Regions from separate parts of the Enterobacter mori genome, predicted to be linked through region 1. Evidence: riboswitches for the same ligand, from Rfam matches in the RefSeq annotation. Region 1 holds a riboswitch; each other region holds the start of a gene.
What was found. Region 1 has a riboswitch for thiamine pyrophosphate ahead of thiB (thiamine ABC transporter substrate binding subunit). Riboswitches for the same ligand answer to the same signal wherever they lie in the genome.

Region 1 (5,470 bases):
GTCCCGGATGCATTCCCAGCGCGATGTTTTGTCGCACCGTCAGATGGTTAAAGAGGTTGTTTTCCTGAAACAGCATCGAGACCGGACGCTTTGCCGGCGGAGTTCGGGTATGGTCCTGGTTTTCAATCACGATCGATCCGCTCGCCGGTTGCAGAAAACCGGCAATCAAATTAAGCAGCGTACTTTTCCCCGCGCCGCTTGGGCCAAGCACGGCAATCATCTCCCCCTGACGCACGGAGAGCGTGAAGCGCATCGGCAAATGCTGGTAAAGCCAGGTTACATCAGTCAGTTCTAACATCACGCCCCGGAAGTTTTTCGATAACGGTGAATAACGCAAAGCACAGCAGCAGCAGTAAGAGTGCAGTGACGGCACCATCCTGGCTGCGGTAGGAGCCAATTTGCTGGTAAAGCCAGAACGGCAGGGTGCGGAAGTCTTCATTACCGAAGAGTGCCACCACGCCAAAATCGCCAATCGACAACACGCAGGCAAAGGCCAGCGCCTGGGCGAGCGGACGTTTCAGGGCGCGGAGTTCCACCACTTTCAGCCGCTGCCAGCCCTGCATACCCAGCGACTGACACAGCAAACTGTAGCGGCTGTTCACGTCGCGCATCGGATTTTCCAGCACCTTGAGCGCGTAAGGGATAGCCATCAGTGCGTTGGTGAAAATCACAATGCCGTCGGCGCTTTCCGGCAGACCGATGGTGCTGTTGAACAATAAAAAGAAGCCCGTCGCCAGCACGATGCCCGGCATCGCCAGAATCAACATGCCCGTCAGCTCCAGCATTTGCCCGGCTTTTTCCGCCTGGCGAGCGTAGAGTTCACGGCTGCTCCACAGCAGCATCATGGTCAGGAGGACGCACAGTAAACCTGCCCCCAGCGCGATACGCAGCGAGGTCCAGGTAGCTTGCCAGAGGACGGGCTGTTGCAGGACGGACATGAGATTAAGGTTAAGCCCGTCAACGATAACGGCCATCAGCGGCGGCAGCAGTAGCAGAAGCGCCAGCGCGATAAGGATGACATCGGCGACGCGGCTGTGCAGGCTGTCCTGCGGATCGCGCCAGCCGGCTATCTGATTACTGCCGGGAGGAAGGGCTTTACTCAGCCGCTGGCTCAACAGCACCAGTACCAGACAGCACGTCATCTGGACTATCGCCAGCAGCGCGGCGCGACCGGGATCGTAGTCGTAACTCAGCGCCTGGTAAATCGCCAGCTCGATGGTGGTGGCCTGCGGCCCGCCGCCGAGTGACAGCACGGTGGCAAAGCTGGCGAAGCAGAGCATGAAGATTAATGCCGCCACGGGTGGGATCTGGCGGCGCAGCCACGGCCATTCGACAAAGCGGAAGAATGACCAGCCGCGCATGCCAAGCTGAGCGGCAATCTGGCGTTGTTCGCCGGGAATGTTTTCCAGCGCCTGCAAAAAGAGGCGCGTTGCCATCGGCATATTGAAAAACACGTGCGCCAGCAGAATGCCCTGCAGGCCGTAAGGAGAGAAGGTCCATTCCAGACCAAGCTGGGCGAACAGCGACGCCAGCCAGCCCTGGCGACCGTAAACGCTCAGAATACCAAATACCGCCACCAGCACGGGCAGGATCAGCGTCATGGCGCACAGGCGCAGCAGCGCCTGCCTGCCGGGAAAACGCCGCCGATACAGTGCTCGCGCCAGAAAAATGGCCGGGATCGCCGAGAGCAGGGCAGAGAGAAACGCCTGCCAGAAGGAGAACCGGATCACGTGCCAGAGGTAGCTGTCGTGCCAGAGGGCAAACAGGTCACTCTCCGGCGCGTTAAACCACAGTGCAAGGAATGCCCCCAGGCTGACCGCCACCATCAGCAGGGCGGCGAGCAGACCGGGGATTAACCAGCCGGGAATCAACGGCTGACGGCGCGTTGCCATTCACTTACCCATGCAGCACGCTGCGCGGCGACCTGCTGCGGTGTAAACTCCAGCGAGGTTGTTGGTTTGGTCAACTGCTCGAAACCTGCTGGCAGCGCAACGTTAGTGACCGGATACATCCAGTTGCCCGCTGGAATGGCGTTCTGAAACGCCGGTGAAACCATAAATTTCAGGAACTTCTCGGCTAGTTCCGGCTGTTTGCTGGCGGCGGTACGCGCTGCCACTTCCACCTGCAGGTAGTGACCTTCAGCAAAATTCGCCGCAGCGTAGTTGTCTTTCTTCTCGGCGATGATGTGGTAGGCCGGAGAGGTGGTGTAGCTCAGCACCAGGTCGCTTTCACCTTTCAGGAACAGGCCATAGGCTTCGCTCCAGCCTTTGGTCACGGTGACGGTTTTGGCGGCCAGTTTTTGCCACGCTTCCGGTGCTTTATCCCCATAGACCTTTTGCATCCACAGCAGCAGGCCCAGCCCCGGCGTACTGGTACGCGGGTCTTCATAAATCACGCGCCACTTCTGGTCACTTTCGACCAGCTCTTTCAGGCTCTTCGGCGGGTTTTTCAGCTTGTTCTTGTCATAGACGAAAGCAAAGTAGCCGTAGTCGAACGGCACAAAGGTGTCGTTTTTCCAGCCGCCCGGCAAGTTAACGGCATCTGCCGCCACGCCGCTTTTGGCAAACAGTTTGGTTTGCGAGGCGGCTTCCAGCAGGTTGTTATCCAGCCCGAGCACTACATCAGCCTTGCTGTTTTTCCCTTCCATGCGCAGGCGGTTGAGCAGCGACACGCCATCTTCCAGCGCGACGAACTTCAGCTCGCAGTCACAGTCAGCTTCAAAGGCTTTTTTGACTACCGGGCCAGGGCCCCAGTCGGCAGAGAAGGAGTCATAGGTGTAGACCGTCAGGACGGGTTTGGCAAAAGCAGGCAGCGCAAACAGCGCCAGCAGAGGAAGAACGTTTTTTAACACTTTGCACCTCAAAGTTGAGTGGCAAAGGATTTTGAGCGACAGCCTCAAATCCCTTCGCCGGCGTTATCCGGATCAGGTTCGACGGGTATTATCTCAGCGCACATCTGTGATGCAGCACCCCGTTGAGAACGGCGCTATTGTAATGATTTGGTGAATATTACGAAAGCGTTATGGCTCCGGCGGCGCAAACCAAGCGGATTTAAAATCAAACCAGCCCAGAGTGTTCATCCGCAGGCCGCGCATACTGCGCTGGCCCTGGATCATCAGCCAGTGGTGAATCAACGGTACGATCGCCTGTTCGGCCAGCAGCTGCTGGCACCACGCAGCAAGATTCATTTCTCCCGCACGCCATTGGGCGGCATCCGCCTGCCAGTCACGGTCGATGCAGTGCTGGATCAGCGGGACTTCATACAGGTGCGAGAAGAGAGAGAAATCGAGCGGCAGGGTAAAGTTGGCGCTGTTAAGCCAGATATCACTGGCGATCTCCCCCTGATGCCATTCGTCATAGTCCACTTCCCTGACGTCTAACGTGACCCCCTCGGCTGCCAGCAGCCGGGTCATGATTCTGGCAATAAAACGATGCTCAACGTGTTCGCGGTAGTAGGTCAGGGTGATGGACTCCAGCCCTGCGGGTTTGTCGCAGTGCACCGGGCGGGCGTGGTGCCAGCGCGGAAGCAGGCCGTACGCCGGAAACCAGTATGTCTGGTACTGCTCTTCCGCATGGTAGATCAGATTGGAAGGGGACAAAACGTGGCTGATCCACTCGCGGACGGCCTGGTTTGCCCCACGGTGGGTGCGGCGGTCAAAGAGGAGATAGTAACAGCCCTCCTCAAGGCGACTCTCCACGGCTTTTTCTCCCGTGGTGGGGCCTTCAAGCGTCAGCCCGCAGCTGAGATCTTCATTGAGATCCGGTAATACCCACACGTTCACTTCGTCAATCAGCGCCCGATAGCCAAAGTAGTCATCGAACGCGCGGATTTTCAGCTGGTTGCTGTTATTGCGGGATACGGAGTAGGGCCCTGTGCCAATCGGCAGGCTGGCAAAATTGTTCATCGATTCCCACTCGCCGGGCAAAATCATCGACGGCACATAGCCCAGCAGCCAGGGAAGCCATTTGTCCTGCTGCGATAGCTCAATATCCAGCGTCCATGCCGTTGGGGAATGGATGCGGGAAATGTGCGAATAAAGCGGTAGTCTGCAGGCGCGTTCCAGAGAGGCGATGACGTCGTGCATTTCCAGCTCGCGACCGTGGTGAAAGTGGATGCCGGGGCGTAAAAAGAAGCGCCAGTGGAGTGAAGAGAGTTGCTGCCAGTGGTGCGCGATATCCGCCTCCAGTTCCCCATTTTCCTCATTTATGCGCGTCAGCCCGCTGAAGATTTGTCGGGCCATGTGGGTTTCAGACCGCCGTAACGCCGTACCGGGCAACAGATTTTTCATCGGACGGTAGTAAAGCACTCGCAGAATATGGCGGCCCTGACGAAAACTGCGTCCGAGATGGGAAACCAGCATCTGGCGCACGGCGGCCTTGTTGCCCACCAGCTGTACCAGCTGATCGATGCGGTCCTGCTCAAGAAGATCTTCCGCCCGCTGCTGCTGCAACGCCAGCCCGGTATAGAGAAAGGTCAGACGCGAGCGTTTGCCGCGCCCCGCCTCCGCTTCCCAGCTTAACCAGCCCTGTTGCTGCATGGTGTTGAGCAGCGTGCGCATATGGCGGCGGGAACAGCTAAGCAGGTCAGCCAGCTCGTTAAGCGTGGTCTCCTGCGATTGCCCCTCGCAGCACTGCCAGAGGCGGATAAATTGTTGTTGCAGACGACCGGAAGGCATAAAAGGGGAACTCCTGACAAAAAACCAGCAATTTATTTATCCCTATATTAGGCCAATAATACTTCCCGATGAAGCGAGGAGGTAAATTATGAAGAGGTCTACCGCACGTCAGTTTTATCAGCAGTACTTTTCAGCGACAAAAGGATCGTCCTGGCTGACCCGCCAGTGTGCAGAGCAACGGCTGAAAATGTTAGAAGAACTGATGCAGTGGGACGTTACGAAACCGACCTCTTCCCGCTAACTCGCCTCGATCATGTGTGACTGAGTATTGGTGCTAATCACCCGCCAGCAAAATGTTTTTGCTGGCTTTTTTCGTTTACTATTTCACCCAATTTCGATTCGCTTTCACAAGGACTTGCGCATGCTGTGGTTGATGACGATGGGGCGACGCCTGAACGGCGTGTATGCCGCTTTTATGCTGGTCGTCTTTATGATGGGCGTGGCGGGGGCGCTTCAGGCACCGACGCTGAGCCTGTTTCTCAGCCGCGAGGTGGGGGCGCAGCCGTTCTGGGTGGGGCTGTTTTATACCGTCAACGCGATTGCCGGGATCCTGGTCAGCCTGTGGCTGGCAAAACGATCCGACAGTCAGGGTGACAGGCGCAGGCTGATCCTCTTTTGCTGTGCGATGGCCGTAGGCAATGCGCTGCTGTTTGCCTTTAACCGTCATTATTTGACCCTCATTACCTGTGGCGTGCTGCTGGCCTCTCTCGCGAATACCGCCATGCCGCAGCTGTTCGCGCTGGCTCGCGAATACGCCGATAGCTCGGCGCGGGAAGTGGTGATGTTTAGCTCCGT
Region 2 (5,470 bases), 2.4 Mb from region 1:
CTCTTTCAGCGAATACTCGAAGATGTTATTGATTTGCGTGCCATAGCCACGGGAGCGCGTGACCACGCCCTCTTCCTCCAGCGCCTGCATCGCTTTACGCACGGTAATGCGCGACACGCCGGTTAACTGGCTCAGATCGCGCTCGCCGGGCAAAATATTCCCGTGCTCCAGCATGCCGCTTCGCACCGCATTTTTTACCGTTTCGGCAAATTTCAGGTACAGCGGCGTGTTGTCCGGCGCGGCGATCCGTTCATTCAGTTGAGCGATTAACCGGGTATGCGCTTGTTCCATCTCTGTTTTCTCAGGCGTGGTGTTTCCTGCCAGTATACTGGGTTACCACCATGCATGAAAATGATGAACCGGCCCAATACCGTGACCCACTTCCAGAGTATCGGCTTTTGCCAGCGCCGCGGAGAGCCAGATTTTCGCTTCGCGCACCGTGTCGGCCCAGCTGTCATGCCGTGGACGCAACGCCGCCAGCGCGGCAGAGAGCGTGCAGCCCGTACCGTGGGTATTTTTGGTCTGCACGCGCGGCGCGGTAAAACGCATTTCGCCGTCGCGAGTAAAGAGCCAGTCCGGGCTTTCGGCATCGTCAAGATGACCGCCCTTCATCAGCACCGCACCGCAGCCCATCGCCAGCAGCGCGTTCCCCTGCGCTTTCATTTCACGTTCGTTTTGCGCGTGCGGGGCACTCAGCAGCGCGGCGGCTTCCGGCAGATTGGGCGTGATCAACGCCACCTGCGGCAGCAGCTTTGTGCGCAGCGTCTCCACGGCGGAGTCGGAGAGCAGCGGGTCGCCGCTTTTTGCCAGCATGACGGTATCCAGCACCACGTTTTGCACCTGATAACGCTTAAGCCGCTCGGCCACCGCTTCCACAATGTCCGTTTCGGCCAGCATACCGATCTTGGTGGTATCGATGCGGACGTCGCTGAACACCGAATCCAGCTGCGCGGCAACAAAATCCGGCTCGATACGGTAGACCGACTGCACGCCGCGGGTGTTTTGCGCCACCAGCGCGGTAATGACGGAACAGCCGTATGCGCCAAGCGCGGAGAAGGTTTTAAGGTCAGCCTGGATGCCCGCGCCGCCGCTTGGATCGGTACCGGCAATGGTCAGAGCGTTAATCCGCTTCATACCTGCTCCTCCAGCGTATAGAGCGCATCCAGGAACGCGCTGGCAAAACTGCCCGGCCCTCGAGACTGCGAAACGGCCACCGTTCCGGCTCGCTTCATCAATCCGCAGGCGGCTGTGACGTTATCCAGCCGGTCGCCCGGCAGCGAGCAGCTCGCCGAGACGACGGCAGAGAGCGCACACCCGGTGCCCACCACGCGCGTCATAAGCGGATCACCGCCCGTTACGGTGCGCGTGCGCTGTCCATCGGTGATGTAATCCACTTCTCCCGTGACCACGACAATTGCATTCGTCTGACGCGCCAAAGCCTGCGCGGCAGGCACCGCGCTGGCTGCGGTGTCGGTGGTATCAACACCGCGCCCGCCCGCGCTCATCCCGGCAAGGGCAAGGATTTCAGAGGCGTTACCACGGATCGCAGCTGGTTTCAGAGAGAGGATTTGATGGCAAAAGCGGGTACGGAACGCGAGCGCGCCAACGGCAACCGGGTCGAGCGTCCAGGGCTTACCAGCCGCCACCGCGCGTTCAATCGCCCGACGCATCGACTGGGCGCGCGGCGCGGTCAGCGTGCCAACGTTAATCAGCAGCGCATCGGCTATTTCAGCAAACTGCTCGGCTTCTTCGGCTTCAATCACCATCGCTGGCGATGCACCGAGAGCCAGCAACACGTTGGCTGTGAAGGTCTGTACAACATCGTTAGTCATACAGTGCGTGAGCGGGGAACGGGCTCGGAAGTGGTGTAAAACGTGTAAATCGAGCAGGTCAGGCTGCATGGGTTCGCTCCTGCCTTGCGTGAAGAAGCGATGACCGGGAAGGCATCTGACTTCCCTACGCTGGCATTATCCAGATCAGGTAATACGGGTATTTCTCAGCCTTCAACGAAGAAGGGCACCCCGAGTCATGTAGATTGAATCTCTATACTTTTTGCCAGCTTAGGGGAAGTGGGTTGCTGTTGCAAGCCCCACCTTTCCGGTCATCGCATCTGCATCGCTCCACCAAACACACGCGCCTACCTGGGGATCACACAGGCCAAAGTAAACGCACTACGAACGAAGTATTCAACGGGCATTAAGGGAGGGATGCGCGCTTAGGGCATTTCATATTGATATCAAGAGTGCCCAGTGTTGGTAATTGCGATGGTATAATTCATACCGAATAGAATAATACTTCGTGAAGTGTATTTATTTTCCTGCAATACTCTGGATTAAAGACGTAAACTTTGAATCTAATCTTTTATTATTTGCTTTTAATCTCTCCAATTCAGAGTTAAAAACTTTATGATACTCCGAAAATTCGTCTTCACTTAATGTATCAAAGTTATCTATTAATTTTAAACAAGTTACTTTGGCATCAAGCACGCACTGCTTATAGAATGTGTCACGCTGTGAAATCAATTCATTCAAAATGATACTCTTTGGTTCTGCAAAGACCGTGTTATTTCCTTGCAATTCTTTTATAAAGCCATCTATCTTATCATATGAATCTTGAAAAGCAATTTCAAACTCCCGCGCCTTGAGTAACGTTTCCGTCTTAAATTTATAAAGAGCATCTTTGTCGTTCTTCTTTTTTACTAATTTACTGTTCCTATAGCTCAAGAAAGATAAAACCAATGCAACTAAGGAAAAAATCAATCCAATTTTATTTACGATGAAGTTAACAACCTCTGATGCCAACTCAATCATTTCTTAATCTCCTTTTAATCCCTGTAAATAATTCTTAATTTTATCACGGATAAACAAGTCAGTATTTACTGGGGGCGGTGTGCCCCCTCATTCGTACAACCATCTTCCGGCTTTAGCTGATTCGATCAGCATGCCAACATTGAAATCTGGTACAGGAACAGGCTCTTTTTTCTTAAATGGATTCCATGAAACAGGCTGGTCAGGATAGTAAGTTTCTATTTTAAAGTTTCCCCGTTCAACCTTGAACGCATCGAAAAACGTATCCATTAACTCACCAGCTTCAAGCTCATCAAGACTCAAATCAGTATCAAGATCCGTTTCAGGTGTTAGCTCTACTTTCTTGAACTTGAATAGGTACGTGCCAGCGTAAGGCCGTACAAGCTCATAAACGCGCTGCTCAACATTATTATTTACCATAACTTATCGTTACCCCGCGCTATAGCATTGTAGTCTCGGATAGTGCGATAGGTGATTTGAGAGATATCAGAAGCTAAGATAATCCACCCCACGACAGGAATAGCCCTGCCCGTAAAGGTTCCAATGTTAGCTACCGCCCTGATTCTGATTGTAGAAGGTGGATAACCACCAATAACGGAAGGTAGTTTGATACCGAAAGGGAACTGCGCTTTTTTGAACACTTTTCGTGAGGCTTTAGACGCATAGGATGTTCCCTTTTCAGCACCGTTTGGTTTTGCCCTTGTTGGGAGAGTATTACGCCCAGATACAATGGCAACTACTGCACCGAAATCAACAAGACCTAAACCAAGTTGATCAACAACATTTTCACAGAAGACCATGAAAAATAGCTCGGAGGCGGTGAGGTTTGATCGCCCCGCATAGAAGTATGTTCCGTTAAGTTCCTCGACAGTATCCACATCTCAACCCTTATGACTCTGCATATATTGCAATCATAACGACTGATTTACAGACAGTCACCCCTAAACCATGGCGTTAGCAGTATGAGTTAAGAAGATAATACGAGGGAGCGCAACGCCCCCTTGCGCCCTTTTTCATCTTTGTACATAGCCCACGCATCCGACAGGGTTAGCACTTTTTCCGGTTCGGCTGGCGACTGAGGTTCCAGGAGTTCAGAAAGAACAATTATCTGCTGTTGGGGCAAGAGTGGATTTCATGCAGCCCTGCGTTCTGACGCGCTCAAATTACGATATTCAGATTTTGGCAATCTGTAAGGCATCGTTCTGAATTTGAAGGAGCAAAAGACCGGAAAAACCCGTCCTATTATGCTGACAGCGAGAGCGCTCGAAATGGGATAACACGGATCAAATTTGTCGAAGAGATAAAACAGGTCGTAGAGAAAGAATTTGAAACAGCGCGACGAGCCAAAACCGATAATGAAGATTGTCGGTTATGGTGTTAAAGCAAAAGTGATTTTCGACCTATTAACAACAGAAAATGGAACCAGTTAATCCTTGATAGTTTTTCGGTAACGCCAGGATTTATAGGAAATTACCGGCGGCTGTGCGAAGGACATAACGGCAACCCCAAAGATCATCGCCAGCCCCCATGCAACTGCTCTGTCAGGTGAGCTGAAGACGGTAAGTAGCAGCAGGATAAAGGTACACACAGCCACCACTCCCGCCAAGGTAACAAAACGTCTGGCGAGGTCATTTATGGCCTCTCCAAGCGTTCCTCCATATTTTTCAATATTGTTTTTTATCTTCTGCAATTCGGGCTGCGTAAAGCCAGAACGTAACAAAGCCTCATCAGTCACTTTCATATTGTATCGTCCTTTATCTTCCAGGAGTGGTTTCTCAATCACTGATTGTGCAAGCAATCATACTGATGAACTTTACAGCAATCCTGCCGAAACTTTGCGGCAGACTCTACCGCCCTTTCCTTAGCCCTGGTAGTACCAAGACGTTACAACCAAACCACCCAAAGCGATCGTAAAACGTCTCAATGCGGGTTTTTACGAGATTCACGGTGATGGTTTTGTTATATCGTTTAGCCTTGATGAGAACGGAATTACCGATGCCTCATGGAATAAAACGAAAGGTCGCGACCACGGCATTTTGCAGGTTAGGCAGAAATAACGTGTTCAAGGAGGCTATGCGCCTCCTTTTTCAACAGCGAAAAGCACGATTTGTCACACTCTTTTCTCTACTTTTACAGTTCTGACAAACCCATCATAAGCGGCTGTTTTTATTATGCATAAAGTGCAACTTTCTTTCTGAAAACGGGGATAACCCTCCCCCTGTGCTCTCTGTCACAAAACAGTAAACAAATTAACCATTGAGCCTCGTGGCAAAAGGCTCTATATTGGCGGCGTTTTTTTCAGGCCCCATCTGTTTTTTAACTTTTTATTCAATCGTGGCTCATAACGAAGCGGCGGTTGTAGGAGTGATATGATGACGGATAAAGTCCGTATTGACACCGTAGATGCCCACAAAAGCAACGAAACCTATCTGGCCCGTCAGGCCGAGTTTGAATCTAACGTCAGGAGTTATCCGCGCAAACTGCCTTTAGCCATCACTAAAGCAGAAGGCGTGTGGATCACCGATGCAGATAATAAAGAATACCTTGACTGTTTAGCAGGCGCAGGAACCCTTGCGCTTGGCCATAACCATCCTGATGTGCTGAAAAGCATCCAAAATGTCATTACCAGCGGCTTGCCGTTACATACCCTGGATCTGACTACG
Region 3 (5,470 bases), 470 kb from region 1:
CCATTCCTGTTCAACCGCCGGGTTGGCACGCAGCTCTTCGTCGGTCATTTCACGACCTTCCTGGGTCATTTCCAGCATCGCGACGGTGGTAATGGATGCTTTACTGACTTCGATGGCGTGCTCCAGCGTTTCTCCACTCAGACGGGAGTGGATCAGCTCGCTCAAGGCCACGCAGGCATCAATAGCCGGGTAGACACCGTACAGGTCGAAATCATCCGCTACCGGGATCGCCTCTTCCAGCTTTTCAAGCTGAGTGTCAAAGTTCACCTTCGCGTCTTTGACCGTCAGCGTCTCCCAGATTAAATCCAGGATACGACGATAAATCTGGCCTTCGCCAAACGCCGTCTGCTTGCAGAACGCGGCATAGTTGGGATACATGCGCTCGCACAGGCAAGCCATAAACGTCACGTGCTGCCAGCTTTCCAGCTTCTCAAGGCGCAGATGAATCGGGTTTTGTAACATGATGATGTCTCGAATCGAAAATTAGCCGCAGTTTACCTGAATCACGGCTGAATTTCCTGCCAACGAATGAATGCCGGACGCGAGGAGGCGACAGCATCGGCCCAGCGCGTCGGCTCCGGTAAGCGGTAGCCCTTCATGCAGCGCTGTACCCACGCCAGGGCGCTGTCCATGCTCACCCGATGGCCGGTAGCGATAAAGAGCGGGTTACAGCGCGCCTTGCTGCGCCAGACCCACGCTAACTGCTCACCTTTATGGATAAGCGGCGCCAGCGCGCCCGGCTCGGCGGAGAGAGGTTCAAACGCGCCGCACAGGCGTTTCTTGGCAACGCCGATGGTCGGCACATCCACCAGCAGCCCAAAGTGGCTGGCAACGCCTAAACGGCGCGGGTGTGAAATACCGTGTCCATCAACAAACAGCAGGTCAGGTTTTTGCGAGAGTTGCTCCCACGCTGCCAGCAGCGCGGGATATTCGCGAAAGGAGAGAAAGCCCGGTATGTACGGCATGGTGGTCGCGATACGCGCCACCTTGTACTCCACCAGCTCAAGCGAAGGGTATTTCAGTACCACCATCGCCGCTCGCGTCACTTCCCCACCCTGCTCGAATCCGACGTCCGCTCCGCCAATGTACTGCGGGGGATCTTTATCCAGACGATCCTCGCGGATCACCGATGAGGCCAGTTCGATTTGTTGAGCGCGTAGCGACGCGAGATCCATAACCACTCCTTACTTGTGATACTGGGCAGAAAGCCGATGCACCGCCTCCACAAATACGCCAGCGTGTTCTGGCGGCACATCCTGATGAATGCCGTGGCCGAGGTTAAAGACGTGGCCTTCACCCTGACCAAAACCAGACAGTATAGTCGACACTTCTTCTTCAATGCGGGCTGGCTGAGCATAGAGCATGGACGGATCCATATTACCCTGCAGCGCGACTTTGTCGCCCACGCGACGGCGCGCATCGGCGATATCAGTGGTCCAGTCCAGGCCCAGCGCGTCACAGCCGGTCGCCGCCATCGCTTCCAGCCACTGACCGCCACCTTTGGTGAACAGCGTCACCGGCACGCGGCGGCCTTCGTTCTCCCGCAGCAGGCCGTCGACGATTTTATGCATGTAATACAGGGAAAACTGCTGATAATCACGTCCGGTCAGCACGCCGCCCCAGGTATCGAAAATCATCACCGACTGTGCACCGGCTTTAATCTGCGCGTTCAGATAGAGCGTGACGCTCTTCGCCAGCTTGTCGAGCAGCGCATGCAGGGCCAGCGGCTCGGCGTACATCATCTTTTTAATCATGGTGAAGGCTTTGCTGCTGCCCCCTTCAACCATATAGGTCGCCAGCGTCCACGGGCTGCCGGAGAAGCCAATCAGCGGTACTTCACCTTTCAGCTCGCGGCGAATGGTGCGTACGGCGTTCATCACGTAGCCCAGTTCGCCTTCCGGATCGGGGATTGGCAGCTTATCAACGTCAGCTTTGCTCTTAATCGGTGAGCTAAAGCGCGGGCCTTCGCCGGTTTCGAAATAAAGCCCAAGGCCCATCGCATCCGGAATGGTCAGAATATCCGAGAAGAGGATCGCAGCATCCAGCGGGAAGCGGCGCAGCGGCTGGAGCGTCACTTCGCAGGCCAGCTCGGCGTTTTTGCACAGCGACATAAAATCACCCGCCTGCGCGCGCGTGGCTTTATACTCTGGCAGATAGCGTCCCGCCTGGCGCATCATCCACACCGGGGTGACATCAACGGGCTGGCGCAGCAGCGCACGCAGATAACGATCGTTCTTCAGTTCGGTCATTTTTGCAGTTCCTTAAGCGTCATGGCCTCAGTGTAACACTACTCATACTCGGCCCGACACATTGCCACGGTATCTTCTATCAGCCGACGCGCCACCGTACCCGGCGGAGGTAACAGCGGTAAATCGTCATAGCGATACCAGTTCGCTTCCAGCAGTTCTTTCCGATCGATAACGATCTCGCCGCTATCGTATTCGGCCATAAACGCGGTCATCAGCGACATCGGGAACGGCCAGGGCTGGGAGGTGACATAGCGCAGGTTCTTCACCTTAATACTGCTCTCTTCCATCACCTCGCGCGCCACCGCCTGCTCCAGCGTTTCGCCCACTTCGACGAACCCGGCCAGCACGGTGTGAATGCCGTTGCGATGACGAGTATGCTGCGCCAGCAGGATGGAATCCTCCCGGCGGATAGCGACGATAATGCACGGCGCAATTTGCGGATAATAGCGTTCGCGGCAATGGCTGCAGAGCATCGCCCACTCGGTTTTGCTCGGATGCATGGTATGACCGCAGTAGCCGCAGTATTTATGCGAGCGGTAAAACTCCGCCAGCTGCACGCCGCGCCCCGCCAGCTGGAACAGACCGACATCCTGATCCAGCACCTGACGCACAGATCCCATATCCTGATGACGCGCTTGTTGGATCAACCACACCGGCTCGCCCTGCCACTCACCGATCCACAGCGCGGTTTGTCCTACCAGATCGAACGTTTCCGCCGTGCCATGGGGGATTTCACCGGCGGGCAGCCATAATTTTTGTTCGTGACTGACGATCCACCAACCCAGATCTGATTTTTCAATAATACGATCCATATCTATTGCACTACCTTCGCTTCACTGACATGTTGTTAGCATTGTGGTTACATTTTGGATAAGCAGATTCAATCCTAAACCTTGCGGAGTTGACCATGTTAAACCAGCTAGAAAGCCTGACTGAGCGCGTTAGAGGAAGTAACAAACTGGTGGATCGCTGGCTACATGTGCGCAAGCATCTACTCGTGGCTTATTACAATCTGGTCGGTCTTAAGCCTGGCAAAGAATCGTTTATGCGGCTGAATGAAAAAGCGCTGGATGATTTTTGTCAGAGCCTGGTCGACTACCTGTCCGACGGCCATTTCAATATTTATGAACGCATTATCCGCGAAATGGAAGGGACAACACCGTATTTAGCGGCCAGCAAACTCTGTCCGATGCTGGAAGCCAACACCCAGCAGATCATGGATTACTATGATTCCACGCTTGAGAACGCCATCGATCACGATAACTATCTTGAGTTCCAGCAGGCGCTTTCCGACCTTGGCGAAGCGCTGGAAGAGCGATTCACGCTGGAAGATAAGCTGATCGCCCTCGTGCTGGACAATGACTTAAATATCAGCAATGAAGAGAACGTCGCGCGCCCTGCTTGAGTTCTTAATCGTTAACGAGTAATTTACAATCATTCGCCCCTCTCACGAGGGGGATTTTTCTTGTCGGAGTGCCCAGTGTGAAAGCACGGGCTGAGACCGTTAATTCGGGATCCGCGGAACCTGATCAGGCTAATACCTGCGAAGGGAACAAGAGTCACACTGCTGTTGTATCGCCTGAGGGCGATCCTCTCTTGCTTCATCCGTCGTCTGACAAGCCATGTCCTTCACTTTTGGAATGAGCTATGTCTACTGCAAAACTGACCCGCCGCGAACAGCGCGCACAGGCCCAACACTTCATCGACACCCTGGAAGGCACCGCTTTCCCGAACTCCAGACGTATCTACATTTCCGGCTCGCAGGCCGATATTCGCGTCCCGATGCGTGAGATCCAGCTCAGCCCAACGCTTATCGGCGGCAGCAAAGAGAACCCGCAGTTTGAAGACAACGAAGCCGTGCCGGTATACGACACCTCCGGCCCGTATGGCGATCCCGATGTTGCAATTAACGTCCAGCAGGGTCTGGCGAAGCTGCGCCAGCCGTGGATTGATGCGCGTGATGATAGCGAAGCGCTAAACGAGCAAAGCTCTGCTTACACCAAAGAACGCCTGGCCGACGACGGTTTGGACGAGCTGCGATTTACCGGCCTGCTGACGCCAAAACGAGCTAAAGCGGGCAAATGCGTGACCCAGCTGCACTACGCGCGCCAGGGCATCGTCACGCCGGAGATGGAGTTCATTGCCATCCGCGAAAACATGGGGCGCGAGCGCATCCGTAGCGAAATACTGCGCCACCAGCATCCGGGTGAAGGGTTTGGTGCTCGCCTGCCGGAGAACATCACGCCGGAATTTGTGCGTGACGAAGTGGCTGCCGGTCGCGCCATTATCCCCGCCAACATTAACCACCCGGAATCCGAGCCGATGATTATTGGCCGCAACTTCCTGGTGAAGGTCAACGCTAACATCGGTAACTCGGCCGTCACCTCCTCCATCGAAGAAGAGGTGGAAAAGCTGGTCTGGTCCACGCGCTGGGGCGCGGACACGGTGATGGACCTCTCCACCGGCCGTTATATCCACGAAACCCGTGAGTGGATCCTGCGTAACAGCCCGGTACCGATTGGCACCGTACCGATTTATCAGGCGCTGGAGAAGGTCAACGGCATTGCCGAGGACCTCACCTGGGAAGCCTTCCGCGACACGCTGCTGGAGCAGGCTGAACAAGGCGTGGACTACTTCACCATTCACGCGGGCGTGCTGCTGCGCTACGTGCCGATGACGGCGAAACGCCTGACAGGCATCGTCTCCCGCGGCGGTTCCATCATGGCGAAGTGGTGCCTTTCCCATCATCAGGAAAACTTCCTGTACGAACACTTCCGCGAAATCTGTGAAATCTGCGCCGCGTATGATGTCTCTCTCTCGCTGGGCGACGGCCTGCGCCCGGGCTCCATCCGCGACGCCAACGATGAAGCGCAGTTTGCCGAACTGCACACGCTGGGCGAGCTGACCAAAATCGCCTGGGAGTATGACGTGCAGGTGATGATTGAAGGCCCGGGCCACGTGCCGATGCAGATGATCCGCCGCAACATGACCGAAGAGCTGGAGCACTGCCACGAAGCACCGTTCTACACGCTGGGGCCATTGACGACCGACATCGCTCCAGGCTACGACCACTTCACCTCCGGCATTGGCGCGGCGATGATCGGCTGGTTCGGCTGCGCCATGCTCTGCTACGTGACGCCGAAAGAGCACCTCGGCCTGCCAAATAAAGAGGACGTGAAGCAGGGGCTGATCACCTACAAAATTGCCGCCCACGCGGCGGA

Region 2: linked by a shared signal. The riboswitch ahead of thiM (hydroxyethylthiazole kinase) and the one ahead of thiB (thiamine ABC transporter substrate binding subunit) in region 1 are both predicted to bind thiamine pyrophosphate.
Region 3: linked by a shared signal. The riboswitch ahead of thiC (phosphomethylpyrimidine synthase ThiC) and the one ahead of thiB (thiamine ABC transporter substrate binding subunit) in region 1 are both predicted to bind thiamine pyrophosphate.

What each region holds. Positions count from the first base shown of each region.
Region 1 is NZ_CP104285.1:713,554-719,023, forward strand. Features, by position in the region: gene thiQ (thiamine ABC transporter ATP-binding protein ThiQ) at 1-298, opposite strand, end outside; gene thiP (thiamine/thiamine pyrophosphate ABC transporter permease ThiP) at 282-1,892, opposite strand; gene thiB (thiamine ABC transporter substrate binding subunit) at 1,868-2,851, opposite strand; TPP riboswitch at 2,883-2,983, opposite strand; gene sgrR (HTH-type transcriptional regulator SgrR) at 3,020-4,675, opposite strand; gene sgrT (glucose uptake inhibitor SgrT) at 4,764-4,916, shown strand; gene N2K86_RS03425 (sugar efflux transporter) at 5,037-5,470, shown strand, end outside.
Region 2 is NZ_CP104285.1:3,088,558-3,094,027, forward strand. Features, by position in the region: gene N2K86_RS14580 (GntR family transcriptional regulator) at 1-291, opposite strand, end outside; gene thiD (bifunctional hydroxymethylpyrimidine kinase/phosphomethylpyrimidine kinase) at 334-1,134, opposite strand; gene thiM (hydroxyethylthiazole kinase) at 1,131-1,901, opposite strand; TPP riboswitch at 1,937-2,034, opposite strand; gene N2K86_RS14595 (hypothetical protein) at 2,310-2,810, opposite strand; gene N2K86_RS14600 (DUF1493 family protein) at 2,898-3,227, opposite strand; gene N2K86_RS14605 (STM2901 family protein) at 3,221-3,685, opposite strand; partial or broken gene N2K86_RS22705 (DUF4225 domain-containing protein) at 4,072-4,167, shown strand; gene N2K86_RS14610 (hypothetical protein) at 4,234-4,548, opposite strand; gene N2K86_RS14615 (diaminobutyrate--2-oxoglutarate transaminase) at 5,177-5,470, shown strand, end outside.
Region 3 is NZ_CP104285.1:243,448-248,917, reverse strand. Features, by position in the region: gene N2K86_RS01235 (YjaG family protein) at 1-462, opposite strand, end outside; gene nfi (deoxyribonuclease V) at 504-1,175, opposite strand; gene hemE (uroporphyrinogen decarboxylase) at 1,185-2,249, opposite strand; gene nudC (NAD(+) diphosphatase) at 2,288-3,061, opposite strand; gene rsd (sigma D regulator) at 3,157-3,654, shown strand; TPP riboswitch at 3,709-3,818, shown strand; gene thiC (phosphomethylpyrimidine synthase ThiC) at 3,897-5,470, shown strand, end outside.